Regions from separate parts of the Flexivirga sp. YIM B11880 genome, predicted to be linked through region 2. Evidence: riboswitches for the same ligand, from Rfam matches in the RefSeq annotation. Region 2 holds a riboswitch; the other holds the start of a gene.
What was found. A riboswitch is a leader RNA that binds a small molecule or an ion and turns the genes downstream of it on or off. The one in region 2 is predicted to bind cyclic di-AMP.
Positions count from the first base shown of each region.

Region 1: it holds a riboswitch for cyclic di-AMP, as region 2 does, so the genes downstream of both, ACN8HC_RS09810 (C40 family peptidase) here and ACN8HC_RS05070 (transglycosylase family protein) in region 2, are expected to answer to the same signal.

Region 1 covers NZ_JBMAMH010000005.1:126,478-130,885, reverse strand. Annotated here, with positions in the region: gene serC (phosphoserine transaminase) at 1-273, opposite strand, end outside; gene pdxH (pyridoxamine 5'-phosphate oxidase) at 307-987, shown strand; gene ACN8HC_RS09815 (iron-dependent transcriptional repressor DtxR) at 1,593-2,282, shown strand; cyclic di-AMP (ydaO/yuaA leader) riboswitch at 2,402-2,598, shown strand; gene ACN8HC_RS09810 (C40 family peptidase) at 2,599-3,393, shown strand; gene ACN8HC_RS09805 (DUF6918 family protein) at 3,488-3,925, shown strand; gene ACN8HC_RS09800 (dienelactone hydrolase family protein) at 3,959-4,408, shown strand, end outside.
Region 2 covers NZ_JBMAMH010000002.1:106,497-110,904, reverse strand. Annotated here, with positions in the region: gene ACN8HC_RS05075 (aminotransferase class V-fold PLP-dependent enzyme) at 1-1,295, shown strand, start outside; cyclic di-AMP (ydaO/yuaA leader) riboswitch at 1,663-1,800, shown strand; gene ACN8HC_RS05070 (transglycosylase family protein) at 1,805-2,515, shown strand; gene ACN8HC_RS05065 (ribonuclease J) at 2,769-4,408, opposite strand, start outside.

The sequences.
Region 1 (4,408 bases), on a different contig from region 2:
GAGCCCGAACGAGGCTGCGTCCCAGAGGAGATTGGTGCCGCCCATGCCCACGACGATCTCGTAGCCGTCCGGCAGGTCGAAGAGTTCCATGAGCCCGGAGCGCACCTCACCGACGAGATCCTTGACCGGCGCCTGCCGATGCGACGTGCCGAGCACCGTCCGCCCTTGCGACAGCAGCCTGTCCAGCTGCTCGCTGCGCACCTTGCTGGGACCGGAGCCAAAGCGGCCGTCCACGGGTTTCAACGAGTCGGGGATGACGAGCTGGTCGGTCACGGGGGACAGTTTGCCAGCGGTAGCGTCGGGTCCATGCAGCCGATCACACGTTGGGACTACGCGGGCGAGGGCCTGGACGAGCACGATCTGCCGGCGGCGCCGCTGCCGCTGGTCGAGCAGTGGGTGCGCGATGCCGTGGACCGGCAGGCCGCCAGGGGCGATGTGCCGGAGCCGGACGCGATCTCGGTCGCGACCGTCGACGTCGCGGGCCAGCCGCACGTACGGACGGTGCTGATGCGTCACCTCGGCGCCGACGGGCCCGGCTTCTACACCAACTACACGAGCCGCAAGGGCCGCGACCTGGAGGACAATCCGAACATCGCGGCGGCCCTCACCTGGCCCTCGATGTTCCGTGCCATCCGCTTCGTCGGGGTCGCGCACCGGATGACCGCCGAGCGGTCGGAAGCCTACTTCCGCAGCCGGCCGTACGGGTCGCGCATCGGGGCGTGGGCCTCGGAGCAGTCGCAGCCGGTGGCGAGCCGTGCGGAACTCGAGGCGGCGGTGGCGGCATACGAGCAGAAGTGGCCGGACACCGGAAGCCCGCAGGATGTGCCGCTGCCCGACTTCTGGGGCGGGTATGTGGTGCACTGCGACGAGGTGGAGTTCTGGGCCGGGCGCAGAAGCCGGCTCCACGACCGGCTCGTCTTCGTCCGCACCGGCGAGGGTGACCTGGCCGATCCGGCGAGTTGGAGTGTGCAGCGCCGCCAGCCGTGAGAGCACTTGGTCTCGATAGGCCCTCCGCCGGCGCTCCGCGCTACTCGACCAGCGTGTGCGGACATCGGACAGCCCGTGGGTTGCCGGCACGAGTGCCGGCGAGCGCGATAGACGAGATCGCGCCACCCACGGGCTGCGGTGGCTGCGTTGGAGTAGCTACCGAACGTCCGTTTCGTCGGTCCACCGGAGGTGGCCGGCGACGAATACGAAGGCTGCGCTAGCGCGCAACCACCTCACGCGTCCTTTGAGAATTCACTCTTGGACCACCTCCTTTCTCGTGTGCCACCACGCTAGAACGGGTTGCCGGATCCTGGCAACGGATTAACCCGCGCCGACGAGATCCGGCCGGCGGCCAGAGATCGGAGACAAAGAACGGCTGGCGCCCAGGGGAGGTGCGCCAGCCGTCCGAGCACTGCTGCGAACAGCGTGCTCACCCCGTCCGCAGTGCGGACGGTTCGGGAAGCCGAGGGTCAGGGGGGAGGAGCCCCTCGGCCTCCATGGAGAAGAACGTAGCGCCCCTACCTGGGATTCCCGAATCAATCCAGGAATATTGCGCGGAAGATGCCAAATGGCACCGGTCCGTCCTAAGTGGCAGGCTTGTGCGTGTGAGCGACCTGATCGACACCACCGAGATGTATCTCCGCACCATCTTCGACCTCGAAGAGGAGGGGATCGTCCCGTTGCGCGCGCGCATCGCCGAGCGTCTCGGACACTCGGGACCGACTGTTTCCCAGACCGTGGCACGGATGGAGAGAGACGGTCTGCTCACGCTCGCCGGCGACCGGCACCTGGAGCTCACCGAACGCGGACGGCTGCTGGCCGTGCGGGTGATGCGCAAGCACCGACTTGCGGAGCGGTTGCTCGTCGACGTGATCGGCGTCGAGCTCGAGTTCGCACACGACGAGGCGTGCCGGTGGGAGCACGTGATGAGCGAGCGGGTCGAACGCAAGATCCTCGGCCTGCTGGACGAGCGGCACATCTCGCCCTACGGCAACCCGATCCCCGGCCTGGAAGAGCTGGGTGAGGAGGAGACCCGGCTGCACTTCCGTGACGGCGTGCAGTCGCTGACCGAGGTCGTCACCGAGGAGCCCGCCAAGCACGTCGTCCGCCGGGTGGGCGAGCCGGCGCAGGCCGACCAGGAGGCGCTCAGTGTGCTGACTGCCGGCGGCATCACGCCGGACGCCACGGTGCTGACCCAGCTGGAGGGGGACCGGGTGCTCGTCAAGGCCGACGGCAGCGACGCGGTCTCGCTCCCGCGGGACGTCGCCATGCACGTCTTCGTCGACAGCCAGTGACGTCCGGCACGGCGCGATTGGTTGGCGTCATACCTTTCGACAAGCAATTCGTGACCTCGCTGTGACATTGTCGTGACGGTTGTGTACCGTTACCTCCGGCTCGCCGACCGGTGAGCTCCCGGAAGGCAACGCCGAGTCCTGCCAGCCGTCCGGGTGAGCGATTCCGCCAGGCAGGAGCGGGGGACCCAAGATCGGGTGGCGAACGTCATCCTTGGGGCGAAGTAGCGGCGCAGCACCACGGGGATTGCTGCACCGAGACCGGGCATCTTCGGCCCGAGCCCGACAGCTCACCTCGTAGGCGACGGAGAGGTTCTACGTGTCCATTCTTGGTCCCCGCGGTCGCCACCGCGCCCAGAGCAAGCTGTCGACCACTTTCAACTCGACCGCCCGTGTGTCCGCGACCGTCGCCGTTGCCGGCGGCCTGGTCGCGTCGATCGCTGCTCCGCAGGCCGCGAACGCCGCCACCGGTGTCGCCTCCATCTCGGGTGCGAGCACGGTCGACTTCGCCGCGCAGACCGCACGCGCTCAGGCGCTGGCCCACCCGCTGAAGACGACCCGCGCCCAGCAGCAGCTGGGTGCCGTGCCCGCGCAGACCGAGCTCGCCTCGGCGGTGCAGGCGAAGACCTTCGTCGTTCCGAAGCCGGTCGTTCGGCCCCGCGTCTCGACCGTGTCGCGTTCGACGACCCGCCCGACGCCCACCCAGCCGGTGCAGCACTCCCAGCCCGCGCCGCCCACCCCGCCGAAGGCCAACCCGACGCCGGCCCCGCCGGCAGCCACCGGCGGCATCGTTGCCATCGCCGAGCGTTTCATCGGTTCGCCCTACGTCTACGGCGGCTCCAGCCCGGCCGGCTTCGACTGCTCCGGCTTCACCTCCTACGTCTACGGCTTGGCCGGCAAGTCCCTGCCGCGCACGGCGACTGCTCAGATGCAGGTCGCGACCCGCGTGAGCAGCCCGCAGCCGGGTGACCTGATCTTCTTCGGCAACGGCAGCTACGCCTACCACGTCGCCATCTACATCGGCAACGGCATGATGATCGACGCCAACCACCCCGGTGGTTCGGTCGGCATCCGCGCCATCTACAGCGGTGTGTCCGGTTACGGCCGCATCTGAAACATCAGCCATTCTGCGAACCCGTCGTGCTCCTCAGGGCGCGGCGGGTTCGTGCGTCCAGCCCATCCCTGCAGCCCACCAGACAGGATCCCGTATGTCGTCGTTGTCCGAGACCTTGCTCGCGGCGGACCGCCGCCCCGCCGTCGTCGCCGATCTGGTGTCGGTGATCGACGCCGAGGTGAAGGGCAAGAAGGGGCTCGGCGGGGTCGCCGTCAAGGGCGGGTATGCCGCGGTGCGCAAGGTCAGCCCGACCATCGCGGCCAGTGCCACCGATCGCATGTTGCCGGACTTCGCTGCCGCCCTCCAGCCGTTCTGGGACGACTTCGACGGCACGGGTGACTTCGGCGCCTACCTGGCCGACCGAGGCGACGCGGCCTCGGATGCGCTGCTGGCGGTGACCGACGCACGCGCCGCAGCGACGGACCGCGAGCCGCTACGGCGCGCCTACAACGGGTTGCGCGGCAAGGCCAAGGGACACGTCGAGCAGGCGCTGCCGCGGCTCGGGCAGGTCGTGCAGCAGCACGCGTCCTGAGCGGCGCTCACCAAGGTCTGATAGACCTGCGATATGTCTGATTCGCTGACCGCCACCACCGTGCACCTGACCGGCGAGGACGGGGCCGACATCGAGGCCTATCTCGCCACCCCCGACGCAGACCTGCCCCGGGGCGGAGTCGTCGTCATCCACCACATGCCCGGTTACGACCGGGCCACCAAGGAGATGGTGCGTCGCTTCGCCGAGCTGGGCTATGACGCGATCTGTCCCAATCTCTATTCCCGCGAGGCGCCGGGTGCGGAGCCGTCCGACGCTGCTGCGACGGTCCGGGCCGCCGGCGGCGTCCCGGACGACCGCCTGGTCGCCGACGCGAAAGCCGCCGCGGCCCACCTGCGGGCGCTGCCGCACTCCAACGGCAAGGTCGGCATCATCGGGCACTGCTCCGGTGGGCGGCAGGCCGTGCTCGCCGCCTGCCATCTCGAGCTGGACGCGGCCGTCGACTGCTACGGCGCCTTCGTCACC
Region 2 (4,408 bases):
CGAAGCGCGCCGCGGAGGGACTGCCGAAGACCGTCTCCGCAGACCTCGGTGTTCCCACGGTCCATCGGACGGTGACCGATTACGCCAACTTCGATCATGGCGCGACCACGCCGGCGCTGGTGGCCGTCGCGAACGCCGTCGCGACGGTGCAGCGCCGTTACGGGTCCGTGCACCGCGGCGCCGGCTACGCGAGCCGGGTGACCACCTCCTGGTTCGAGGCGGCGCGGGCGGAGGTCGCCGAGTTCGTCGGTGCGCGCCGAGGTGACGAGGTGGTCTTCACCCGCAACACGACGGATGCATTGCGTTTGCTGGCGCATTGCGTCCCGCAGGACGCCGAGGTCTTCGCCTGGGAGTCGGCGCACCACGCAGCGCTGCTGCCGTGGCCGGAGGGACGCACCACCCGCCTGCCGGTGCCGCGCAGCACCGAGCACGCACTCGAGCTGCTGAGGGAGGCGCTCGGCCGGTCCGCAGCGAACCACAAGCTGGTCGTCCTCACCGGCGCCTGCAACGTCACCGGCGAGATCTGGCCAGTCGCCGAACTCGCTGACGTCGCAAGAGAGCTGGGCGCACGCGTCGTGCTCGACGCCGCGCAGTACGCGCCGCACGTCACCATCGACCTCGGCACGCTGGGCGTCGACTGGGTCGCGTTCTCCGGTCACAAGCTCTACGCCCCGTATGGCGCAGGCGTGCTCGCCGGACGCAGCGACTGGCTGGATGCCGCCGACCCCTACCTGCCGGCGGGCGGCGCGACCGCTCGGGTCCGCCGAGGTGGGACGCAATGGCAGACCGGACCGGCACGGCACGAGGGCGGCACGCCGAACGCCGTCGGAGCGGTCGCGATCGCCGCGGCGTGTGCGACCCTGCGCGAGCACCGCGCCACGATCGAGGCGCACGAGGCACAGCTCTACACGAGGCTGCGCTCCGGCCTGGCGGCGATCGACGGCGTGCGCGTCGTGGAAGCTCTGGGCGATCGGCCGAACGTCGGCGTGGTGACCTTCACCATCGCCGGCTACGACCCGTCGCTGGTGTCGCAGGTGCTGGCCGACGAGCACGCCATCGCGGTGCGGGACGGCCGGTTCTGCGCGCATCTGCTCTGCGACGCCATCGTCGGCGACGGGGCGACGGCGGTCCGCGCCAGCCTCGGCCTCGCGACCACCGGCGAGCACGTCGACCGGCTCGTCGCCGGCGTGCGCCGACTGGTCGAGCACGGCCCGGCACTCTCCTACGTGCACACCGACGAGGGCTGGTCGGCTCCGGCCGACCCTCGTGATCTGGCCGAACCGCTCCCCTGGTGACGTTTCAGCGGTGACCTGTCACGGCACCAGGCCTAGACGCCGGGACGCGTCCGACATACGCTGTCCGGCCTCTGACCACCACTCAGGGCGCCTGGCGTCGCGCGCGACACTACGGTGACGTCTGTGACGGATGTGCCGACCGAGGTGTGACGCTCACTACACTCCCGAAAAAAGTCACGAAATGGTCACGCTTCGACTTGGAAATGCCGGTCGGACCACGTACCTTCGTGGATCGGTGGTTCAAAAACTTCGTCCCCCTGTCGAAGGTCAGATCCATCACGGAGCCGCGCTACCCGGCATGGCTCCGGCCCTTTATGCCTGTGGTCCGTTGCGCACAACCTCGTTGAGCGGACACCGACGCCTGGGACGGTCCCGGAGGCACAACGAGGGTGGGGAACCCAATCCGGCCGGTCTCCGGCCTTGGGGTGAGAGCAGGCCACAAGCCTGCCGGGCACCTGACAGCCCGACCCGACAGCTAACCCCGCATGCGCACGTCAGGAGAGGAATCCATGGACCTCAGCACGAACATCACCCGTAAGACCCGCGTCGTCGGCATCGGGGTTGCCGCCGCCGCAGCCCTCGCCGCCGCCGGAGTTGCCACCGCAAGTGACGCCCACGCCGCATCGGCGAGCACCTGGGACCGCGTCGCCGCCTGCGAGAGCGGTGGCAACTGGGCCATCAACACCGGCAACGGTTTCTACGGTGGCCTGCAGTTCACCCACTCGACCTGGATCGCCTACGGCGGTGGCGCTTACGCCTCCAACGCCAACCTGGCGAGCAAGTCCGCCCAGATCACCATCGCCGAGAAGGTGCTGGCCTCCCAGGGCCCCGGCGCCTGGCCGGTGTGCTCGGTGCGCGCGGGTCTGACCCGTGGCGGCGGCTCGCCCGTCGTGGCGCCCCCGGTGGCCTCCGCCCCCCGGACCAGCACCCCGAAGAAGACCTACACGGCCCCGAAGCGCACCTACACCGCGCCGAAGGTTTCCCGGTCTGCCACGCGTCCGACGGTCACACGGGCCTACACGGCTCCCAAGGCCGCCGCGCTGCCGCAGGTGAAGGTCTCCAAGAAGACCATCACGGTCAAGTCCGGTGACACCCTGAGCCAGCTCGCGCAGAAGCTGCACGTCAAGGACGGTTGGAAGGCACTCTGGGCCGCCAACAAGGGCACCGTGAACAACCCGAACCTGATCTTCGTCGGCCAGCACCTTCACCTGCCGGCCTGATCTGGTCCGATCGTCACCGCCACCGCGGCGACAACCTCGAAGGCCCCGCTCCCACCTCTGGTGGGCGGGGCCTTCGGCGTATGACGGGGGCCGGCCCTCCCCCGAGATGTGAGTTGTCGTCGTTTCGAGCGCCTCATCACCACAACAACTCATATCTCGCCGAGTGCCCAACGATCCCGCCGGTTGGGGCGCCGCCGAGATCGAAGCCGCGGCGACGACCCGTCCGCCTGACTCGCCGAGTCGAAGCGGAGGACTACGCGTCGATGACGATGGGAATGATCATCGGCCGGCGGCGCAGCTTGCCACCGACGAAGCCGCCGACGGTGCGCCGGATGACCTGCTGCAGCTGGTAGGTGTCGCTGATGCCCTTCTCGCGTGCCTCCTCGAGCGCGGCCTCCAGCTTGGGACGGACCTTGTCGAAGACGTCGTCCTCCTCGGCGAATCCGCGGGTCTGGATCTCCGGGCCGGCGGCGATCTTGCCGGTGTCGGCGTCCCGCACCACGATGATCGTCACGAATCCCTCGTCGCGCAGGATCCGACGGTCCTTCAGCATGGTCTCGTCGGTCGTGCCGACGAGGGAGCCGTCGACATACACATAACCGCACGGGACCGCGCCGACGATCTCCGCTCGCCCGTCGACCAGGTCGACGACGACACCGTCCTCGGCCAGCAGCACGTGGTCGCGCGGCACGCCGGTCGCCTCGGCGAGCTCGCCGTTGGCGACGAGGTGGCGCCATTCGCCGTGGATCGGCATGACGTAGCGCGGCTTGACGATGTTGTAGACGTAGAGCAGCTCGCCGGCGCTGGCGTGCCCGGACACGTGCACCAGCGCGTTGCCCTTGTGTATGACGCTCGCCCCGCGCCGCATCAGCCCGTTGATGACGCGATAGACGGCGTTCTCGTTGCCGGGGATGAGCGAGGACGCCATCAGCACGGTGTCGCCGGGACCGACATCGATGGTGTTGTGGTCGCCGTTCGCCATACGCGACAGGGCTGCCATCGGCTCGCCCTGCGACCCGGTGGACACCAGCACGATCTGGTTGTCGGCGTACTTGTCGACCTTCTTGAGGTCGACCAGCACACCGTCGGGCACGTGCAGATAGCCGAGCTCGGCGGCGATGCCCATGTTGCGCACCATCGAGCGGCCGACGAACGCGACCTTCCGCCGGTGTGCCCGTGCGGCGTCCAGCACCTGTTGCACGCGATGCACGTGCGAGGAGAAGCAGGCGACGATGATCCGCCGCTGCGCCTTCTGGAAGACCCGCTCGATGGCCGGCGCGATGTTGCGCTCAGGGGTGGTGAAGCCGGGCACGTCGGCGTTGGTCGAGTCGGTGAGGAAGAGGTCGACCCCCTCCTCCCCCGCCTTGGCGAACGCCCGCAGGTCGGTGATCCGGTTGTCGAGCGGCAGCTGGTCCATCTTGAAGTCGCCGGTGATCAGCAGGTTGCCGCCGCCGGTGCGGATGAACACCGCGAGCGCGTCGGGGATCGAGTGGTTGACGGCGATGAAGCTGCAGTCGAAACCGCCGAGCTTCTCGCGCCCGCCTTCCTTGACCGCCAAGGTGTATGGCGTGATCCGGTGCTCCTTGAGCTTCGCCTCGACCAGTGCCAGGGTCAGCGTGGAGCCGACGAGCGGGATGTCCGGCTTGAGCCGGAGCAGGTAGGGCACGGCGCCGATGTGGTCCTCGTGCCCGTGGGTCAGCACGATGGCTTCGATGTCGTCGAGCCGGTCGGAGATGTACTCGAAGTCGGGCAGGATCAGGTCGACGCCCGGGTGGTCCTCCGGGAACAGCACGCCGCAGTCCACGACGAGCAGCCTGCCGGCATACTCCACGACCGTCATGTTGCGGCCGATCTCGCCGAGGCCGCCGAGCGGGACGACGCGTACGCCGCCCC